3 regions of the Rhizobium sp. RAF36 genome follow, and region 3 is predicted to be linked to each of the others. Evidence: riboswitches for the same ligand, from Rfam matches in the RefSeq annotation. Region 3 holds a riboswitch; each other region holds the start of a gene.

Region 1 (6,975 bases), on a different contig from region 3:
GCGAAACGGCGAAAGCCAAGGCCGATTTCACCGAGCAGGACGTCTATGCCCGCGCAGCGCGCGTCGTCGAAAAGGCGATCGTCAACGGCACGATGCGCATGCGAACCTTCGTCGAGACCGATCCGCGCGCCGGCATGCGCTCCTTCGAGGCGATCAAGCAGATCCGCCAAGACTATGCCTTCGCGATCGATATCGAGATCTGCGCCTTCGCACAGGACGGACTGACAAACGAGCCGCAGACGCTTGAAATGCTCGACGCGGCGCTCTCGGATGGAGCCGACCTCGTCGGCGGAGCGCCCTATATCGACCCCGATCCGCAGGGCCAGATCCGGATGATCTTCGATCTGGCGGAGAAGCATGGCACGGCCGTCGATTTCCATCTCGATTTCGATCTTTCGCCGGAAAAGACCAATTTACCCGCAGTCATCGAAGAGACGGTGCGCCGCGGCTATCAGGGGCGTGTCTCGCTCGGCCACATGACGAGCCTCTCCGCGATGTCGCCGGACGACGTTCAGTTGCTCGCACGGCAATTGAAGGCTGCGGGCATTGCCGTCACGGTCCTGCCCTCCACCGATCTTTTTCTGAATGGCCGCGATCATGACCGGCTGGTGCCGCGCGGCGTGGCACCAGCCCATCTGCTGGCATCCGAGGGGGTGCTGACCTCGATCGCCAGCAACAATATCCTCAATCCCTTCACGCCCTATGGCGATGCGTCGCTGCTGAGAATGGCCAATCTCTATGCCAATGTCGCGCAGCTTTCGCGGCGCGGCGACATGCAGCTGGCCTTCGAGATGATCAGCACCTCGGCAGCGCGGATCATGGGCAGGGATGAGCAGCCGATCGAAATCGGCGCGCCGGCCGATATCATCCTGATCGATTGCATAGACCGGGAACAGGCGATCCGCGAAAACGCCCGCGTCATCTTTGGATGCAAACGCGGGCGCAGGACTTTCGAGGCACCAAGGCCGAGCATCTTGCGTGCTTAAGCCGCCTGCGCTGCCTTCGCCGGAATTTCGACGTCGATCTCCAGCACCGAGACATGCTCGCCGCGGTCGATCTTCACCTGCAGCCGGTCGCCGTCGATTTCCACATGCCTGGCGATCACCGCGAGGATTTCCTCGCGCAGGATCGAGACCAGGTCGGCCCCGGGTGTGATGCGCTCATGGGCGAGCAGAAGCTGCAGCCGCTCGCGGGCAACAGGCGCGGACTTTTTCTTCTGGAAGAAGTTGAACACGTTCATGCTGCCCTCCGTCCGAAGATCTTGCCGAACAGGCCGCGCTTCTCGCCAGGTACCGTAACCGGCACCACTTCGCCTGCCAGGCGGCGGGCGGCTTCGAAATAGGCCTTTGCCGGCGCCGTGTTCTGATCGGCAAGCGTCACCGGCGCACCGATATTGGAAGCGCGCAGGACGTCCATGCTCTCCGGAATGATGCCGAGCAGCGGAATCGAGAGGATCTCCAGCACGTCATCGACCTTCAGCATGTCGCCACGCTCGGCACGGGTCACGTCGTAGCGGGTCAGCAGCAGGTGCTTTTCGATCCGCTCACCGTTTTCGGCCTTCGCCGTCTTGGAATCGAGCAGGCCGATGATGCGGTCAGAGTCGCGAACCGAGGAAACCTCGGGGTTGGTGACGACGACGGCGATGTCGGCATGGCGCATGGCGAGCGTCGCGCCGCGTTCGATGCCGGCCGGGCTGTCGCAGATGATCCAGTCGAAATTGCGCTTCAGATCGTTGATGACCTGCTCGACGCCCTCGGCGGTCAGGCAATCCTTGTCGCGCGTCTGCGAGGCCGGCAGGAGGAACAGCGTTTCCAGCCGCTTGTCGCGGATCAGCGCCTGCGAGAGCTTGGCATCGCCCTGGATAACGTTGACCAGATCGTAGACGACCCGGCGCTCGGCGCCCATCACGAGATCGAGATTGCGCAGGCCGACGTCGAAATCGACGACGACGACCTTCTCGTTGCGCTGCGCCAGTGCGGCGCCGAGTGCGGCCGTAGAGGTCGTCTTGCCAACGCCACCCTTACCCGAGGTAACAACTATGACTTTACCCATATCCCCTCTCCTGTCCTAACCATTCGTCCGTTAAATCAGCCGCGATGCGAGGATCGCGTCGTTTTCGAGCCAGAGCTGCGCAGGCTGGCCGCGCAGTTCGGCAGGCAGATCGTCTGCCGTCTTGTAGATGCCGTCGATCGCCAGCAGTTCCGCTTCCAGCTTGCGGCAGAAAATCCGGGCCGACGAGTTGCCGACCGAACCTGCCAGCGCCCGGCCGCGAAGCGCGCCGTAGATATGGATCGAGCCGCCGGCGATAATCTCGGCGCCCGAAGCGACCGATCCGATGATCGTCACGTCGCCTTCCGGGAAGATGATCGACTGGCCCGAACGCACCGGCTCGTGCAGAACCATCGATGACAACGTGGCGCGCGTTACCTGAACGGGCGCGGTGGCCTGCACCTGCGCCTCGCCCTTCGGCGTCGGCTCCTTTGCCTGCGGCACGTCGGCGACATCGACATCGGGTGCCGGGCGACCGCCGCTCATGCCCGGCGGCATGGTGGCGTCGAGCTGCGATGGCCGCGCGCCTTCGATGCCCATGATCCGGACGCCGCGTTCGCCAAGCGAAGCGATCATCGACTTCAGCTGAGCCCGGTTCGCCTGGAGGTCGGCGACATCGAGGACAACCGGCCTTCCCAGGAAAAAGCCTGCCGAACGCTTGGCCAGATCGTCGAGCCGGACCAGCCATTCATCGAAGGGCAGATCGGGCGTCAAAACGACCGCCAGGAACGAACGGCCTTTGATACGGATGGAGCGCGCGTCGGTTAACACATTAGCAATCTTGGTTAATTTTTGATTGCTTCGGTGTAGCTGCTTCGTGGTTAACAAATAGTTAACGCGAGGCCCCGGCCGCAACGTTCAGTTAACGGCCGGGGGTATTTGCACGGCGCCGTGGCAGGGCCGCCACAGGCCTATTTTACCTCGACGGCGAGGTCCGCAACAGCAGGTGCGGTCTTCACCAGACCCATCTCCTGCATGAAGGCACCGAACCGCTGGTAGCGGCCGGTATCGAGCGCTGCGGGACGCTTGGCGAAGCGCGGCAGCGTATCGAAGAAGGCCGTGCGGTTCAGTTCGTCGTCGAGAGCAGGATAGGCCTTGACGAACAGCTTCCAGGCGTCCTCGGGGTGATTGGTGATGAAGATCGAGGCCTGTTCGACGGCCGCGAGGAAACGTGGCAGCCGCGGATCGGCGATCGAATCGCGATGGGTGACGAAGATCAGCTCGTCATAAGGCGGCACGCCATTTTCTTCCGGGAAGAATGCCTTGCCCTCATGGCCTTCAAGCTTCATCTGCGTCAGCTCGAAATTGCGGAAGCCGCCGACATTGGCATCGACCTTGCCGGCGATCAGCGATGGCGACAGGGCGAAATTGACGTTGACCAGCTCGACATCTTCTTTCGTGAGACCGGCATTTTCCAGCATCCGCTTCAGCATCGCGTCTTCAAAGCCGGTGACGGAAAAGCCGACCTTCTTGCCCTTCAAATCGGCAAGGCTCTTGATCGGCCCGTCGGCAAGCACGGTGACGGTGTTGAGCGGCGTCTCGACCAGCGTGCCGACGCGCACCAGCGGCAATCCGGCTTCGTGGTCGAGGTAGAGGTTGGGCTGGTAGTGGATGCCGATATCAGCCTGCTTGGCGGAAATCAGCCGCGGCACCGCCGAGGGATCGGCCGGCGGGATGAGCTCGACATCGAGCCCTTGCGCGGCAAACAGGCCCTTCTGCCCGGCGATGACCAGCGGTGCGTGGTCGGGGTTGACGAACCATTCCAGCATCACCGTCAGCTTGTCGTTGGCAAGCGACGGCGAAGCGAGCGCCGCAAGGGCGAGGAAGGTGGCGGATATCAGACGCAGCATGTTTGCTCCATGAATGTGCAGTTTGAAAATCGTTCAGCGAGTCGTTGCCCACGGCGTCAAGCCGGAGGTGAGCCTGTCGACCACCACCCGGCAGATCAGCGTCATCGCTGCCAGCACCGCCATGGCGGCAAAGACCATGTCGGTCTGCATGCGCGCATTGGCCTGGACCATGACGAAGCCGAGGCCCGCCGAGGCGCCGACCCATTCGCCGATCACGGCGCCGAGCGGCGCCAGCGGGGCGGCGATCCTCAGACCTGAAACGAGGGCCGGAACGGCAAGCGGCATCCGGATGCGCACCAGCGTCTGCCAGTGGCTGGCATTCGTCAGCGACACGGCATCGAGGATATCGCGCTCGGTCCGGCGCAGCCCGTCGGCAAAAGCCGAAGCGACAGGAAAGAAGATGATGATCGTTGCCATGGCGACCTTGGAGGCCATGCCGAAGCCGAGCCAGATGACCAAGATCGGCGCCAGCACAAAGACCGGGAAGGCCTGCAGGATCAGCACCAGCGGCCACACCAGCGCACCGGCGGCCGGAACAACCGCAAGCACGAAGGCCGCCGCCGCACCGGAGATCGCTCCGCAGAGGGATCCCAGCACGATTTCGAGCGCCGTCGTCAGGCTCTGCTCCAGCAGGAACAGCGGCTGCCGCACAAAGACCGAAGCAACCGACAGCGGCGAAGGCAGGATGAAATGCGCCGGCGCAAACAGCCAGATGACCGCCTGCCAGATCGCAAGCAGCAAGACTGCACCATAGAGAGCGTTGAGAAGGCGCATCGTCAGGCTTTGGCGAGAACTGAAGGACGTGAGCGCAGCAGAACAGACATGGCGAAGCGACCTCCAGACGGCAATGGAGATCCAGGCAAAGCGAAGACGAAGGGAGATACCGGCGGCATCTTGTTCCGTTCCTACGCCGGCATGACCCGGATCAGGTTCAAGGGTCCAGCTCAGCGCCATCTCAGCATCGTCAGATGCTCCCCTCGGAATGGGCGGGAAACTGTCGCGTTTTCAAAGGACTGTCAATGGTGGATCCGCCGCCTGCGCGGCGCGCAGGCATTTGTGATCGAAAGGGCTAGAGACTTTTGGCCCGGGGCTACCTATCTAACAGTCATGCAATTTAGGGAGACCGAATATGAAATTCGCTATTCTCACCGTTCTTGCTGCTTCGCTGGCGGGAATATCAGCCCAGGCCGCGGACCTGACACCACCGCCTGCGCCGGTCGAACCGGAGGCGATAACGCCGGTTTTCACCTGGTCTGGCCCGTATATCGGTGCCGAGGGTGGCTATAGCTGGACGACCTTCGATCCTGACGGTGCATCCAATGTCGACGCCAACGGCGGAATCTTGGGCGGCTTTGCCGGCTACAACTACCAGTTCGACAATAACTGGGTGATCGGCGTCGAAGGCGATGTCCTCCATAACTGGAACGAAGAGGACACGGCCTTTGGCTCCGTCGAGACGACATGGCAGGGCTCGGTCCGCGCCCGCGTCGGCTATGCCTTCGACAACGCCCTGCTCTACGGAACCGCCGGCTGGGCGATCGCACGGGCAGAAGGTCATCCGACCGGGGCTTCAGATGTTTCCGACACGCTGAACGGCTGGACGATCGGCGCAGGTATCGACTACGCCTTCACCCAGAACATCTTTGCCCGCGGCGAGTATCGCTATACCGACTACGGCAGCGGCAACTTCGGCGGTGCGGCGGGCGGTGATTTCGATCTGAACCAGAACACGATCATGATCGGCGTCGGCGTCAAGTTCTGAGTGAACGGGATCAATGTGCGAGCGTGGGCGCGCACGCCTTAACCGGCGTGGCGCGTGGATAGATCATGGCTGAAAATCACGCTTGCCTGTCCCAACATCGCCGTGGAAAACCGGAACGCTGTGTTGCACTAAATTAGGACTTCGACAAAAGTCATTCCTCATGATGAGGAATGCTCACAATGCTGTCGGGTCTCGGGACAATCACCATTACGGACGAGAATTACAGCGAGCACGTGGCCTTCGAACTCGGCGAGCGTGATGGCCTGCTGTTTGGCGGCGAGGAGATCCTGCGGCGGGCACAGCGCGCCAAGAAAGTATTTCTCTTCCTGCTGACATCGCGGCGCGAGTTGCGCATCCGCATTGCCAATGTCGAGCATTCCTGCGCCAATTTCGTCGTCATCAGCGAACCGCTTCCTGCCACCTGAGAGCGCGTGAAAAGGCCACGAGCGGGTTAGCGCTGCGTGGCCTTCATGACGCGGCCCGTGAGGCGAGCCGCGCCTCAGTTCAGATGTTCGAAGTCCGCCATGTTCTTCTCCGTCACCAGCTGGAACGGGATCCAGACCTCGCGGTCGATCTTTTCGCCCTTGATCGCCTTGAGCGCCGCATCGATCGAACCCTTGCCCTGACCCTTGGCATCCTGGAAGACCGTGACCTTCAGATCGCCCGCCTTCATCGCCTGAAGGGCCTCCGGCGTGGCGTCGATACCGGCGACGATGATCTTGTCCGTGGATGCGCCGCCATTCTTCAATGCGGCGATGGCGCCGAGCGCCATCTCGTCGTTGTTGGCAAGAACGGCATCGAACTCCAAGCCCGATGTCAGCCAGTTGGAGACCAGATCGGCGCCGTTAACGCGGCTCCAGTTGCCGACCTGCTCCTGAGCGACCTTCAGGCCGCTGCATTCGGGCGTCGCGATGACGTCATGGACGTCCTGAGTGCGCTGACGTGCGGCCTGACTCGTCAGGTCGCCGATCATGATGACGACATTGCCCTTGCCGCCCAAGATACGACAGACTTCCTTGGTCTGCAGCGTGCCGGATTCGGCCTCGTTGGAACCGACGAAGGCCTGCTGCTTGCCGAGCGTCGAAAGATCGGTCGGCTGAACGTTGACATAGATCAGCGGGATGCCAGCATCCTCGGCGACCTTGCTGAGAGCCGGCGTGCCATCGGAATCGACGGGATCGACAATGATGGCCGAGACGCCACCGGCCGCGAAATTCTTGACCTGGTCGAGCTGCTTGTTGACGTCCGTCGTCGCATCCTCTATCTGCAGCTCGACACCGACGGACTTGGCGTAATCCTGCATGCCGTTGACAA
Region 2 (6,975 bases), on a different contig from region 3:
TGGCCGAACACGGCATCAAGGTCAGCGTGCCGCAGGATCTGCTGACGCTCGATACGCGCGGCAAACGGCTGGTCTCGCAATGGCTGCGGGAGATGAGCGCGCATCTTGCCGTGGCGGTCCGGCATATCGGCATGATCATCGATCCCGACGCCATCCTGGTCGGCGGGCGGCTGCCGATCCGCATGATCGACGAACTGCTGCGCTATGTGCATGAACATCTCGATGCGGCCGACGCCGCCCTGCCGTCGCTTCACCGCGCCTCGCTCGGCGACGATGCTTCGGCGATCGGTGCTGCGGCCATGCCAATGGCGGCAGCACTGATGCTGGCATCGGCGGACGAGGTTCAACGCACCCGCTCACCCCTGAAATACATGGATCGCCTGAACAACTAGAACAGCCGCCGCGGCGGCGCATGGGAGGATTTTGATGAAGATCGGTTTCTATACGTCGACGTTCAACGACCGGCCGCTGGAAGAAGTGGTCGACTTCGCCGCTTCCGCCGGTTTCGATGCCATCGAGATCGATGTCGGCGGACATATCAAGACGCCCGACAAGGTCCGCTCTGCCGTGGCGCTGGCCCGCGAGCGCGGCCTCTTCGTCTCCTCCATCACCTATTTCGGCAACCAGCTCGACGCCGACAATGCCAAGCGCAAGGATCTGCGCTCGCGCACCTCGGAGTTCGCCCAAGCGATCGGCGAGGCTGGTGTGCCAATCTTGGTGATCTTCCCGGGACGAAACGATGAAGGCAGCGACGAGGCCAATTACGACGACTTCGCAGCCTATACCAACGGCCTGATCGCCGAGACGGCGACAAGCGGACTCATTTTTGCGATCGAAAACTGGCCGGGACCGAAGGACAATTTCGTCGGCACGACGCCGAAGGGCTACGAGGAGCTGTTCAAGCGCATTCCAGACCGCCGCTTCGGGCTGGAATTCGACCCCTCGCACTTCCTGCGCATCGGCGTAGATCCCTATCAGGCGCTCGAGGACGTCAAGGACCGCATTGCCATCCTCCATGCCAAGGACACCGCGATCGATCCCGCCGTACAGCAGGCCGTCGGCTATCACGGCAAGGGCTGGTGGCAATACAAGCTGCCCGGCCTCGGCCTGCTCGACTGGACGAAATTCCTGCGACAGGCCGTGAGCTACGGTTTCGACGGCACGATCTCGATCGAGCATGAGGATGCCGCCTACGGCTGGCCGGGCAAGGACCTGGAGGCCCGCAAGGAGGGCGAGCGCGTTGGGCTCAGCTATCTCAGAAACACCTTGAACAAGCTCTGATCGCAGCCTGGGGAGGACGATAATGGCTCATGTTTCAGTCAATAATGCACGCAAGGACTACGGCGCGTTCAAGGCCATCAAGGGCGTCTCCGTCGATATCCGCGACGGCGAATTCGTCGTCCTCGTCGGCCCGTCCGGTTGCGGGAAGTCGACGCTGCTCAGGATGATCGCCGGGCTCGAAGGCATCACCGGGGGTGAAATCCAGATCGGCAAGCACATCGTCAACGAGCTTGCACCAAAGGACCGGGACATCGCCATGGTGTTCCAGAACTATGCGCTCTATCCGCATATGACCGTCGCCAAAAACATGGGCTTCTCGCTGCGGCTGAAGCGCATGCCGCGCGAAGAGATCGACAAGCGTGTCGGCAATGCCGCCAAGATCCTCGGGCTGGAGAGCCTGCTGGAGCGCTACCCGAAACAGCTCTCCGGCGGCCAGCGCCAGCGCGTTGCCATGGGCCGGGCAATCGTCCGCGACCCCGCCGTCTTCCTCTTCGACGAGCCGCTCTCCAATCTCGACGCCAAGCTGCGCGTCCAGATGCGCTCGGAGATCAAGGAGCTGCACCAGCGGCTGCAGACGACGACGATCTACGTCACCCACGACCAGATCGAGGCCATGACCATGGCCGACAAGATCGTCGTCATGAAGGACGGCCGCATCGAGCAGTCCGGTTCTCCGCTCGATCTCTACGACCGGCCCAACAACCTGTTCGTCGCGGGCTTCATAGGCTCGCCCGCCATGAACTTCATCAAGGGCAGCATGACGGATGTGGGTTTCCGCACCGAAGACGGCATTATCCTCCCAAGCGACCGCCGTCCGGGCGATGCGGTAACCTACGGCATCCGCCCTGAACATCTCCGGCTCGACCCCGATGGCATCGAGATCACCACCGTCGTCGTCGAGCCGACGGGGTCGGAAACGCTCGTCATCGCCAGACTTGGCACGCAGACCATCAGCTGCGTCTTCCGCGAGCGGATCAGGGCGGTGCCCGGCGATGTCTTGAAGGTCGCGCCCATTCATGATGCCGTTCATCTCTTCGATGAAGGCGAGCAGCGTATCGTCAGCGGCGAGGCCCGGCTCAACTGATAGGGCGTGACAAGCCGCCGATAATTTGCGAAGACGGCTGTGTTGAGAGACAGGGGCGTTCGCCGAAAGGCGGGCTGAGAAGTACCCTTCGAACCTGAACCAGATAATGCTGGCGGAGGGAGTCGCTCGAGGCCCTCCGCAGCGATTGCCCGGCCTCCCGCGTCTTGCCCCGCTCCAAAAGGGACGCAAGATGACGACTTCGAGATCACCCAGACAATTGCTGACCGCGCTGCGCGCCGCGCCACCACTTGTTCACTGCATCACCAACTACGTCGCGATGAACATCGCTGCCAATGTCGTGCTGGCGGCGGGCGCCTCGCCTGCCATGGTGCATGCAGAGGAGGAAGCCGGTGAGTTCGCGGCGATATCAGGGGCGCTGACGATCAACATCGGCACACTGTCGCCTGCATGGGTCAATGGCATGAAGCAGGCGGCGAAGGCGGCTGCCCGCAACGGAAAGCCCTGGGTTCTCGATCCGGTCGCCCACTACGCCACTGGTTTTCGCCGCGAAACGACGGCCGTGCTCCTCGACCTCAACCCAACGATCATCCGCGGCAATGCTTCGGAGATCATCGCGCTTGCCGGCAGCGAAAGCCGTGGCCAGGGCGTCGACAGCCGCGACCCCGTCGAGCAGGCGGAAGGTGCCGCCCGCAGCATTGCCGCCCAGTATGGTGCTGTCGTTGCGGTCACCGGTCCGATCGATTTCGTCACCGATGGCGCGCGTGCTGTCAGAATTGCCGGCGGCTCGGCCCTGATGCCGCAGATCACCGCGCTCGGCTGCTCGCTGACCTGCCTGACCGGGGCCTTCGCCGCCGTTGCGCCCGAGGAGACTTTCGATGCGACAGTCGCAGCGCTGGCAATGTTTGCCGTCGCCGGCGAACAGGCGGCGCTGGAAGCGAAAGGCCCCGGCTCCTTCTCCTGGCGTTTCCTTGATGCGCTCGCGGCAATCGACGGTCCGGGCCTCGATCAGGCGGCAAGGATCAGCGTGGCGTGAAGACCTTCGACCTCTCCCTCTATCTCGTCCTCGATCCGGATCTCTGTGCCGGATACGGGCTTGTCGAGACAACCCGCGCGGCCGTTGCCGGCGGGGCGACCATCGTGCAACTGCGCGACAAGATGGCGGACACCCGGCAAATGATCGAAACCGGCCGGGCTTTGCAGCGTGTGCTCACGGGCAGCAACGCGCTACTCATCGTCAACGACGATGTCGAGGCGGCGATCGCGCTCAATGCCGACGGACTGCATATCGGCCAGGACGATCTCGCAGCGATTGAAGCCCGCAACAAGATCGGGCCAGACATGATCCTCGGCCTGTCGGTCGAGACGCTTGAGCTTGCGGCAGCCGTCGATCCCGCCATCGTCGATTATGCCGGAATCGGCCCGGTCTTTGCCACCGCGACGAAGCCTGACCATAAACAACCGATCGGCCTGACGGGACTGGCAGACCTCGTCCGCGCCTGCCCGGTTCGCTCCGTGGCGATCGGCGGGCTGAAGACCGAGCATGTCGGCCCGGTGCTTGCCACCGGCGCCGAGGGCCTTGCGATCGTCTCGGCGATCTGCGGCCAGCCCGATCCGCAGGCGGCGACCGCAGCCATCGCAGCCAGCATCAGAAAGGCATGCTCATGATCCGCAACGTCCTCTCAATCGCCGGGTCCGACCCCTCGGGCGGCGCCGGCATCCAGGCCGATCTCAAGGCCTTCTCTGCACGCGGAACCTACGGCATGGCCGTCCTGACGGCGCTGACGGCGCAGAACACGACCGGCGTTTCCGCCGTGCAGACGGTCTCTCCGGACTTTGTCGCCGAGCAGATCCGCATGGTTTTCGCCGATGTGCGCGTCGATGCGGTGAAGATCGGCATGATCGCCAATGCCGCGATTGCCGAGGCGGTCGCCGACGCCCTGAAGCCGCATCGCGGCATTCCCATCGTGCTCGATCCCGTCATGATCGCCAAGGGCGGCGCCACCCTCCTCGACATTGCTGCGATCGGCGCGCTGACCACGCGTCTCCTGCCGCTCGCGACAATGCTGACCCCGAACTTGCCGGAGGCTGCCGCGCTGCTGGGCGAGCAACATGCGGAAAACCGCGATGCGATGCAGGATCAGGCGCGCAAGCTACTGGTGCTGGGTGCCAAGATGGTGCTGCTCAAGGGCGGGCATCTCGGTGGCGCCGACAGCCCCGATGTCCTGGCAAGCGCTGACCACATCACCTGGTTCGAGGCGCCCCGAGTTGCGACGAAGAATACCCATGGCACAGGCTGCACGCTGTCGAGCGCACTTGCCGCAGAGCTCGCCAAAGGCAAGTCGCCCGAGGCGGCGGTCGGCATTGCCAAACGCTATCTTGCCGATGCGGTTGCCGCCGCCGGTGAACTGACCGTCGGTTCCGGCCATGGCCCGGTGCAGCACTTTCATGCGCTGTGGGACAAGGTCGAGTTCTGAGACTCAGCCCTTCGGCTTCCTGTTCTGCGGATAGATCGTTTCGCCTTTCGCCAGCATCTCGACGAAAGCGGCGATCTTCCGCTCCCGGCCCGCAGGCGTCTTCATATTGTGTATGCGGAACGCGAGCGCGAAGCGGTTCTGCTCGCTAAGGACAGCGAGCATCTCGCTTGCCTTCGGCTCGGCATCGATCGCCGCCTGCAGATCGTCGGGGATTTTCATGTTCTTGCCGCTGCCATAGGCACGGTCCCAGCGGCCATCGGCCTTGGCGGCCTCGACCTCGCGCAGACCATGACCAGTCATCCGGCCTTCGCTGATAAGGCGGGCGACATTGTCGACGTTGATCTGACTCCATGTGCCGTTCTTCGTACGCCGGGTGTAGCGTTGCAAATAGCTCTTCTCATCGAGGCTTTTGCGCACCGCATCGATCCAGCCCCAGCAGAGCACGGCATCGATCGCCTCGACGGGCGTGATCGATGGCAGGCCCGAGGCCACCTTGAAGATGCGGATCCAGACCTCGTTTTCTTGATCGTGATGCTTCGAAAGCCAGTCGTAGAATTCCCCGGCATTGCTGAATTCATGCACCTTGTCCGGATCGACGACGATCGGAGCCATTCGCTTTATCCCCCATGAAGCCTGCGCCCGGCCATGGTAGCGGCCACGGCGCAAACTTCAACTCGCTCAGGACTTGACCGCTCCGGCCGTCAGACCGGCGATGATGTGTTTCTGGGCCAGGAAGAAAACGATGATGGTCGGCATGATTGTCAGCGTGATGAAGGCCAACACCAGCTGCCATTCGGTGCCGAACTCGCCGCGATAGACCATGATGCCGAGCGGCCAGGGATATTTCGATTCCGAATTGAGCATGATCAGCGGCAGGATATAGCTGTTCCAGCTGCCGACGAAGGAGATGATGCTGACCGTAGCGATGATCGGCCGCGACAGCGGCAGCGAGATGTACCAGAAGAAGCGCAGATAGCCGCAGCCATCGACGAACGCGGCCTGGAACAATTCTTCCGGGAGGTTGCGAAAATAGTTCCTGAACAAGAGAATGCTCATACCAAGGCCAAAAGCCACCTGCGGCAGCGCCACGCCCCAATAGGTATCCAGCAGCCCGAGATCGCGGATGCGGATGAAGAGCGGCAGGATGGCGGTGGCGGCCGGGAACATCAGCCCGAGCAGGAAATAATTCAGCAGGAACGACGAGCCGAAGAAGCGCACATGCGCGAAGGTGAAGGCCGCCATCGACGAGACGATCAGCGTCAGCGACACTGTCAGCACCGCAATGACCAGCGAATTGAAGATCTGCAGCCAGTAGCGCTCGCCGAAAAGGATGTCAGTATAGTTCGACCACTGCCATGCGGCCGGCAGGCCGAACGGATTGACGCGCAAATCCCCCAGCGTCTTGAAGCCGCCAAGCGCCGTTGTCAGCAGCGGAATGAGCACGAGGGCGGCGATCAGCGTCAGCGAGACGTAGAGATAGACTTTCGTCCCCGTTTGCATGCGAATGGTGTCGGTCGTGTCAGTCATTGCGCATGAAAATCCTTTTGTAGCCAAAGGCGAGCGTCACGCAGATGATGAACAGCACGACGCCGACGGCGCTGCCGAGGCCGACCTGCATGCGCATGACGCCGTAGGTGTAGAGGAAGGTGACCATCGTCTGCGTCGAGTTCGATGGCCCACCGCCGGTCAGCGGCATGATCATGTCAAACAGCTGCAGGGAGCCGATGACGGCGAAGAAGATCGACAGGCGGAGCGTCGAGCCGAGCAATGGCAGCGTGATGTAGCGGAATTTCTGCCAGCCGGAAGCGCCGTCGATATCGGCGGCCTCGAGCACGTTCTTGTCCACGGATTGAAGGCCGGCGATGAACAGCATCATGTGGAAGCCGAAGTACTTCCAGACGACGACGCCGAGCACCGCATAGATCGCCACGTCCTTGTCGGCCAGCACATAGGGATTGGCAAAGCCGAAGAAGTTGGCTGTCGCGGCAAACAGGCCATAGTCGCCATCGTAGACGAAGCGCCAGATGAGACCGGCCGCGACATCCGCCAAGACGTAGGGCAGGAAGAAGATCAGCCTGTAGGTCACGACACCCGGTATGCGGTGCGCCAGCATGGTCGACAGCCAGATCGCCAGCGGCACCTGGATGGCGATGGAGATGATGATGATCAGTCCGT
Region 3 (6,975 bases):
CAGAAGATAGGTGACGCGATAGGGATCGTCGCCCGGCCCAAGCCCGGCCTCGGCATAGGCCTGCACCGTTGCAAAACTTCCGAAATCAGGAGCTTGCTCAAGATATCGGACCGTCGAGGAGGGATGCCGGAACACCTCGCCGGACTGCGCCTCGGCAATGCCGGCAGCGATCTTCAGCAGCGTCGACTTGCCGGAACCGTTGCGGCCGACGAGGCAGATCTTGTCGCCCGGCTCGACCTGCAGGCTTGCGCCCGCCAGCAACGGCGCGCCGCCGAAGCTCAGAAAGATGTCGTCCAGTTTGAGAATGGGAGGCGCCAAGGATCAGACTCCGGAAAGGTCATAGGGGCGGGCAAGGACGATCGCGCGGCCACTGCCGAGCGTGAACCGAACCTTGCCTTCTGCCACATTGGAAATGGTACGCGACGAGCCGAACGGCAAATGGAAATCCGAGAGCGGATAGCGCGCGTTTTCGATGAAGAGACCACGCAATTCGCTGAAACCGGGAACCGAGAACAGGCTGTTCTTCGGCAGGTCGAGCTCGATGGAACCTGAAAGAAGCGGAACCGCTTCCTCCAGCCCCGAAGTGAGCAACAGGTCGATACCGTGTTCGGCGAGGCTGACGGCATAGAGAAGGTGCTGAAGCGCATGGTCGGACCGCTCACCCGCCAGCGCACCGGCAAGGATCAGCCGTTTGGCGCCGCGGGCTATCGCTTCGGAAACAGCGATCTCGCCATCCGTCGAAGCTTTGGCCGCGGGATAGGGCTGCTTCGGCACGCTCGGAAACGCACCTTCGAGATCCGGTGCGGTGGAATCGAAATCACCCACCCAGAGCTCCGGCACGACGCCGAGCTCTGCCGCATGCCGCATGCCGCCATCGGCCGCGATGAAGCGGCTGCCGGCAATCGCATTTCGCAGCCGCTCTGTCGGCGTCAGCTCGCCGCCGAGCAGGATCGTGAAGGTCGTCTGGGTCATGGGCATTGCCCATAGCGCAAAGCAGGGGTCGAGGGAAAGGGGCGGGGCTTAACCGGGCGTGCCCTTATCGCGCCGTTCGAAGGCTTTTTCATAACCGTCGATAAAGCGCTCATAGAGTGCTGCGAAGGCATCGACGTCCGTGTCGCTCCAGCCGTCGAGGATTTCTGTGATCAACGACAGCTTCTGCGCCCGGATTTCCGACAGCAGCCGCTGGCCGATCGGCGTCATCACCACGACGATGCGCCGCGCATCAGCTTGCGATGCTTCGCGGCGAAGAATGTTGCGGCTGACCATGTCGGCCACCACGCGGCTGGCGCGAGACGGATCGATCCGCAGCATTTCTGCAATCATCCCGACCGTCACTTCATCGGCCGGCTGCGCACGGCGCACGGCGTCAAGAACATCGAGATGCGAGAGCTCGAGATCCGGCGCGACGCTCTGGATTGCCAGACGCCCGATCAGCCGGCGCCCTGTCATCAGCTTCATCCGGGTCATGCTCTGGCCGATGCTGGAAACGCTTTCGTTCTCCAGTGACAGCGGATCAAGCTCGTGAATGCGGGCGGGTTTCTCGTTCATGCGCCGAGCATAACAGAAGGCTTGCGCGAAGGAAATATGCCTGCGTCATTCTGGTGTCATTGACATTTATATGCTTTTGTCACATAAATTGGCGATCAAGATTGGAACTGTCTTCATGGATATGCAGCTTGCCTCCCAGCCGCTCGTGACGGATCCCCGCCGCAGGCTTATTCTCTTCCTGTTTCTGATGACCGCGATGTTCATGGCAACGCTGGACAATCAGATCGTCTCGACGGCGCTGCCGACCATCGTCGGCGAATTCGGCCACCTCGAACGCTTCGGCTGGATCGGCTCCGCCTATCTGCTGTCGCTGAGCGCAGTCATGCCCGTCTATGGCAAGCTCGGTGACCTCTTTGGCCGCAAATACGTGATGATGACCGCGATCGCGATCTTCACCGTCGGCTCCGCCGTTTGCGGTCTCGCCGTCTCGATGAACACGCTGATCGCCGCTCGCGTTTTGCAGGGCCTCGGCGGCGGCGGCATCATGGTATCGATCTTCGCCGTCAATGCCGATCTCTTCGAGCCGCGCGAACGCGCCCGCTACCAGAGCTATTCCAGCCTCGTGCTGATGGCATCGAGCGCCATCGGCCCCGTTCTCGGCGGCATGATGAGCGATCTCTTCGGCTGGCGCTCGATCTTCCTCGTCAACGTGCCGATCGGTTTCATTGTCTTGATCGGCCTCGCGCTGATGCTGCCCTATCGCAAGCCGCACCGCCGCCCGAAGATCGATTATGCCGGCGCCCTGCTGCTGGCGATGACGACAACGAGCATCGTGCTGATGGCCGATGGCAGCGAGCTGTTCGGCTCGATCCTGGCGCCGCAGAGTCTGGGGATCATCGGTATCGGCGCGCTTTGCGCCATCGCCTGGGTCTTCGTCGAGCGCCGCGCCGCCGAACCGATCGTCCCGCTGTCGCTGTTCCGCAACCCGACCTTCCCGCTTCTCCTGATCATGTCGATCACCGGCGGCGGCATCGCAATCGGCATGGCCAATTACTTCGCGCTGTTCCTGCAGACGACCACGGGCCTGTCGCCCTCGCATGCCGGCCTGCTCTTCGTCATGCTGACCGGCGGGCTGGTCTGCGGTTCGCTCTTTGCCGGGCGCATGATTTCGCGCACCGGCCGCTACAAGCCCTTCGCCATCGCCAGCCTCTCCTGCAGCGCCGTCGCTTTCGCGCTGCTGTCTCAGGTCCATGCCGGTACGCCGCTGCCGATTATCGGGTTGCTGATGATGCTGCACGGCATCGGCATCGGCTTGTCGCAACAGGTGCCTGTGATCGGCGTCCAGAACGCCGCTCCGGCGCGTGATGTCGGCGCCGCCACCGGTTCCGTCACGCTGTCGCGCATGGGCGGCGCCTCGATCGCCATCTCCATCTACGGCGCCATTATCGGCTCACAGCTGACGAAGGTCGGCATCTCTATCCCCGGCGTTTCCGATATCGAGCAGCTGACGCCGAAGATGATGGCAGCCCTCCCCGAAGCCAGCCGCCAGGCAGTGGCCGACGCCTATGCCAGCGCTTTCACGCCGCTTTTCATGACCTCCTGCGCCTTTGCTCTGATTGGATTGATTGCAGCGCTTTCGCTGAAGCCTGTCCAGTTGCCGCGCCACGGCGAGACCAAGAACACGGCCGCGGCGGCCGAAGCCGCCGAGTAAAAGCAAGGGCGCGCTGCGCCCTTGTCATAAGGCCTGCATCGCTATACATCTGCCAACGCTCTAACGGGGTGCCCTGTATCCGCAAGGATATCTGGCTGAGAGGCTTTCAAGCCAACCCGCGGAACCTGATCCGGCTAACACCGGCGGAGGGATTAGACGCGTGACACCAGGCACCGCCCTTTTCCCCATGACAAAACTTTTTAGGAGGAGGCGCGCCATGCCCGGCCGCAAACCATTGATCGCATCATTCGTCACGGCTTTCCTTGCCGCAACCGTCACTCTGTCGCCGGCGCAGGCCGCCGACAAGACGCTGACGGTTTACACCTACGAGAGCTTCACCTCGGAATGGGGACCCGGCCCCAAGGTCAAGGAAGCCTTCGAAAAGACCTGCGCCTGCACAGTCAATTTCGTCAGCGTCGCCGATGGCGTGGCGCTTCTCTCCCGCCTGAAGCTCGAAGGCGCCTCGACCAAGGCCGACGTCGTTCTCGGCATCGATACCAACCTGATCACCGAAGCCAAGGACACCGGCCTGTTCGACGTAAGCGGCGTCGATACCAGCGCCCTCAAGGTACCCGGCGAGTTCAAGGACGATGTCTTCGTCCCCTATGACTACGGCCACTTCGCCATCATCTACGACACACAGACGATCCAGAACCCGCCGAAGAGCCTGCAGGAACTGGTCGACGGCGACCCCTCGCAGAAACTCGTCATCGAGGATCCGCGCACATCTACTCCCGGCCTCGGCCTGGTGCTCTGGGTCAAGTCCGTCTATGGCGACAAGGCGCCGGAAGCCTGGGCCAAGCTCAAGAACCGCATCCTGACGGTGACGCCCGGCTGGTCTGAAGCCTATGGCCTGTTCACCAAGGGCGAGGCGCCGATGGTATTGTCCTACACGACCTCACCAGCCTATCACATGGTCGCCGAGAACACCGACCGCTACCAGGCCGCAGCCTTCTCCGAAGGTCACTACATCCAGATCGAAGTCGCCGGCCTGCTGAAAAACGCTCCCGACAAGGATCTCGCTCGTGACTTCCTGAAATTCATGGTCACACCGGGCTTCCAGGACACCATTCCGACCAACAACTGGATGATGCCTGTTGCGGTCACATCGACGCCGCTGCCGGATGCCTTCGGCAAGCTGGTCAATCCGTCCAAGACCTTCCTGATGAGCCCGGATGATGTCGCCAAAAACCGCAAGGCCTGGATCGATGAGTGGCTGACGGCCATGAGCATCAACTGATGTTGCAGACGGCGGCGGAACGGCGAAATGCGCTGGCGGGCGGGGCGGTCGGTCTCGCCGCCATCCTGCTTTTCATCGGCATCGCCGCCATCTCGCTTGCTGCTTCCGGCGGAGGTTCTACCTTCGCCGGCATCATCTCGGATCCCTACATTCTCCGCGTCCTGCGCTTCACGCTGCTGCAAGCGGTTATCTCCACGCTGCTCTCAGTTCTCCTGGCGCTCCCCGTCGCGCGGGCGCTTGCCCGCCAGCCGAACTTTCCCGGCCGCATCTGGATCATCCGGCTGATGGCCGTGCCGATGGGATTGCCCGTTCTGATCGGCGCGCTCGGGCTCATTGGCATTTGGGGACGGCAGGGCCTGCTCAATACCGCGTTGCTCAAGCTCGGCCTGTCCGAACCCGTTAGCATCTACGGACTGACCGGCATCTTGCTCGCCCACGTCTTCTTCAACCTGCCGCTCGCCTGCCGGCTGATGCTCGCCGGCCTGGAGAGGCTGCCGTCCGAATACTGGCTGATGGCAAGCAATCTCGGCATGCGCCCGCGCGCCGTCTTCCGCTTCATCGAATGGCCGGCGATCCGCGGCCTGATCCCTGGCATTTCAGGGCTGATCTTCATGCTCTGCGCCACCAGCTTCACGCTGGTGCTGACGCTTGGCGGCGGACCGGCGGCAACGACGATCGAGGTGGCGATCTACCAGTCGCTACGTTTTGATTTCGACCCGGGCCGAGCGGTAGCTCTGTCCTTGCTGCAGATTGCCCTGACCGGCCTCATCCTCGGCGCCATGTCGTTTCTCCCCGCCAGCCGTGACGAAGGGCTGACCGCCGGACGCCACTCCATGCGTTTCGATGGCAGAATGCCAATGGCAAAACTGTCAGATGGCCTGCTCCTCGCTCTCGCCACGGCTTTTCTAATCTCGCCATTGCTCTCCGTGTTGGTAGCCGGCCTGAGAGCCGACCTCCCGAAGCTGGTCGGCGAGCCGGTCTTCTGGCAGGCCGCAGCGATGAGCTGCGGCATATCCCTTTCCGCCGCCACATTGGCCCTTGTCGTGTCAGCAGCCCTGATCCGCGCCCGCCAGACCATCAGCGCAGACAAGCGCTCCAAGCGCGGCAGCCGCGCCCTCTACGCCGCGATAGGCGGAGCCTCGTCAATGGTGCTGCTGGCGCCTCCCGTAGTTCTTGCGACCGGCTGGTTCATGGCGCTCAGGCCATTCGGCGACGCCTCTGTTTTTGCGCCTGTCCTTGTGGTCCTGATCAATATGCTGATGGCCCTGCCCTTCGTCATGCGCGTGCTCGAACCGGCTTATCTCGTCCATCAGCGGCGCACCGCGCGCCTATCGGCAAGCCTCGGCATAACCGGCCAGGCGCGGCTGCGGCTCATCGACTGGCCGGGGCTGCGCAAGCCGTTGCTGACCGCCCTGTCTTTCGCCATGGCGCTGTCGCTCGGCGATCTCGGCGCTGTCGCCATGTTCGGATCCGATAGCTTTGTCACGCTTCCATGGCTGGTCTACAGCCGCATGGGAAGCTACAGAACCAACGATGCCGATGGCCTTGCGCTGATCCTCGGCGTCATTTGCCTATTGCTGACGATCGCCGGAACATCCGGCCAGGTGCGAGGACATGGTGCCGATGACGGCCGCTGATATCACCATGCAGAACGTTCGCCTGACGCTCGGCAGCCACGCCTTCCATTTCGATTGCACGCTGCCCCGCGGCCAGATCATTGCCGTGACAGGCCCATCGGGCGCCGGCAAATCGACCTTCCTCAATCTGCTGGCGGGTTTCGAGACGCCGGAGAGCGGCCGCGTTCTGCTCGCCGGACATGATGTTACCGGCAGTCACCCGGCCGAGCGGCCCGTCTCGCTTATCTTTCAGGACAACAATCTCTTCGCTCATCTCGATATCTTCACCAATGTCGGGCTGGGCATCAATCCGGCCCTGAAGCTCACACCGGCGGACCGCAGCCGCATCTCGGCCGCGCTGGCTCAGGTCGGCCTGACTGGCTTCGAAAAAAGGCTTCCGGCAACGCTTTCCGGCGGCGAACGGCAGCGCGCCGCCTTTGCCCGCGCCCTCGTCCGCAAGCGGCCGATCCTGCTTCTCGACGAACCCTTTGCCGCCCTCGACCCCAGCCTGCGCAACGGAATGGCGGAGCTTCTGACGGCAATGCAGCGCGAGACCGGAGCGACCGTCATCATCGTTTCACATGACCCCGATGAGGTTCGCCGCATTGCACAATATGGCGTTTTCATCGACCATGGCGCGATTGCGCTCGCCGCGCCGTTGAGCGAATATCTGGCTGATCAGAGCACGCCCGCATTGCGGCAATTTCTGCAGGGCTGACGAATATCCACGCCGCGATGGCACTTTCGCCACAATTTCATCGGAGCGAAAGAACTCCTTAACCACGCTAAGCTTGCTAAATTACAACGGCGCCATAATTACGCAGAGTCTCGCTATGCAACCGATGCGGAAATCAGCTACAGCAATGACGTCTGTTCCCCCGTTGTGCAATGCGAGAAGCGGGATGGACGCCTGTTGAACC

Evidence for each region. Region 3 has a riboswitch for thiamine pyrophosphate ahead of thiB (thiamine ABC transporter substrate binding subunit). Riboswitches for the same ligand answer to the same signal wherever they lie in the genome.
Region 1: linked by a shared signal. The riboswitch ahead of AB4Z25_RS16765 (ABC transporter permease) and the one ahead of thiB (thiamine ABC transporter substrate binding subunit) in region 3 are both predicted to bind thiamine pyrophosphate.
Region 2: linked by a shared signal. The riboswitch ahead of thiM (hydroxyethylthiazole kinase) and the one ahead of thiB (thiamine ABC transporter substrate binding subunit) in region 3 are both predicted to bind thiamine pyrophosphate.

What each region holds. Positions count from the first base shown of each region.
Region 1 covers NZ_JBFREC010000004.1:328,510-335,484, reverse strand. Annotated here, with positions in the region: gene AB4Z25_RS16790 (amidohydrolase family protein) at 1-986, shown strand, start outside; gene minE (cell division topological specificity factor MinE) at 983-1,240, opposite strand; gene minD (septum site-determining protein MinD) at 1,237-2,052, opposite strand; gene minC (septum site-determining protein MinC) at 2,083-2,829, opposite strand; gene AB4Z25_RS16770 (ABC transporter substrate-binding protein) at 2,961-3,899, opposite strand; gene AB4Z25_RS16765 (ABC transporter permease) at 3,933-4,673, opposite strand; TPP riboswitch at 4,785-4,887, opposite strand; gene AB4Z25_RS16760 (outer membrane protein) at 5,029-5,661, shown strand; gene AB4Z25_RS16755 (hypothetical protein) at 5,841-6,086, shown strand; gene AB4Z25_RS16750 (sugar ABC transporter substrate-binding protein) at 6,161-6,975, opposite strand, start outside.
Region 2 covers NZ_JBFREC010000004.1:555,386-562,360, reverse strand. Annotated here, with positions in the region: gene AB4Z25_RS17885 (ROK family transcriptional regulator) at 1-392, shown strand, start outside; gene AB4Z25_RS17880 (sugar phosphate isomerase/epimerase family protein) at 427-1,281, shown strand; gene AB4Z25_RS17875 (ABC transporter ATP-binding protein) at 1,304-2,365, shown strand; TPP riboswitch at 2,407-2,503, shown strand; gene thiM (hydroxyethylthiazole kinase) at 2,556-3,359, shown strand; gene thiE (thiamine phosphate synthase) at 3,356-3,991, shown strand; gene thiD (bifunctional hydroxymethylpyrimidine kinase/phosphomethylpyrimidine kinase) at 3,988-4,800, shown strand; gene AB4Z25_RS17855 (YdeI/OmpD-associated family protein) at 4,804-5,412, opposite strand; gene AB4Z25_RS17850 (carbohydrate ABC transporter permease) at 5,479-6,327, opposite strand; gene AB4Z25_RS17845 (carbohydrate ABC transporter permease) at 6,320-6,975, opposite strand, start outside.
Region 3 covers NZ_JBFREC010000006.1:195,486-202,460, reverse strand. Annotated here, with positions in the region: gene AB4Z25_RS21175 (ABC-F family ATP-binding cassette domain-containing protein) at 1-318, opposite strand, end outside; gene AB4Z25_RS21170 (thiamine diphosphokinase) at 322-978, opposite strand; gene AB4Z25_RS21165 (MarR family winged helix-turn-helix transcriptional regulator) at 1,021-1,548, opposite strand; gene AB4Z25_RS21160 (MDR family MFS transporter) at 1,664-3,199, shown strand; TPP riboswitch at 3,254-3,368, shown strand; gene thiB (thiamine ABC transporter substrate binding subunit) at 3,417-4,439, shown strand; gene thiP (thiamine/thiamine pyrophosphate ABC transporter permease ThiP) at 4,439-6,076, shown strand; gene AB4Z25_RS21145 (ATP-binding cassette domain-containing protein) at 6,063-6,773, shown strand.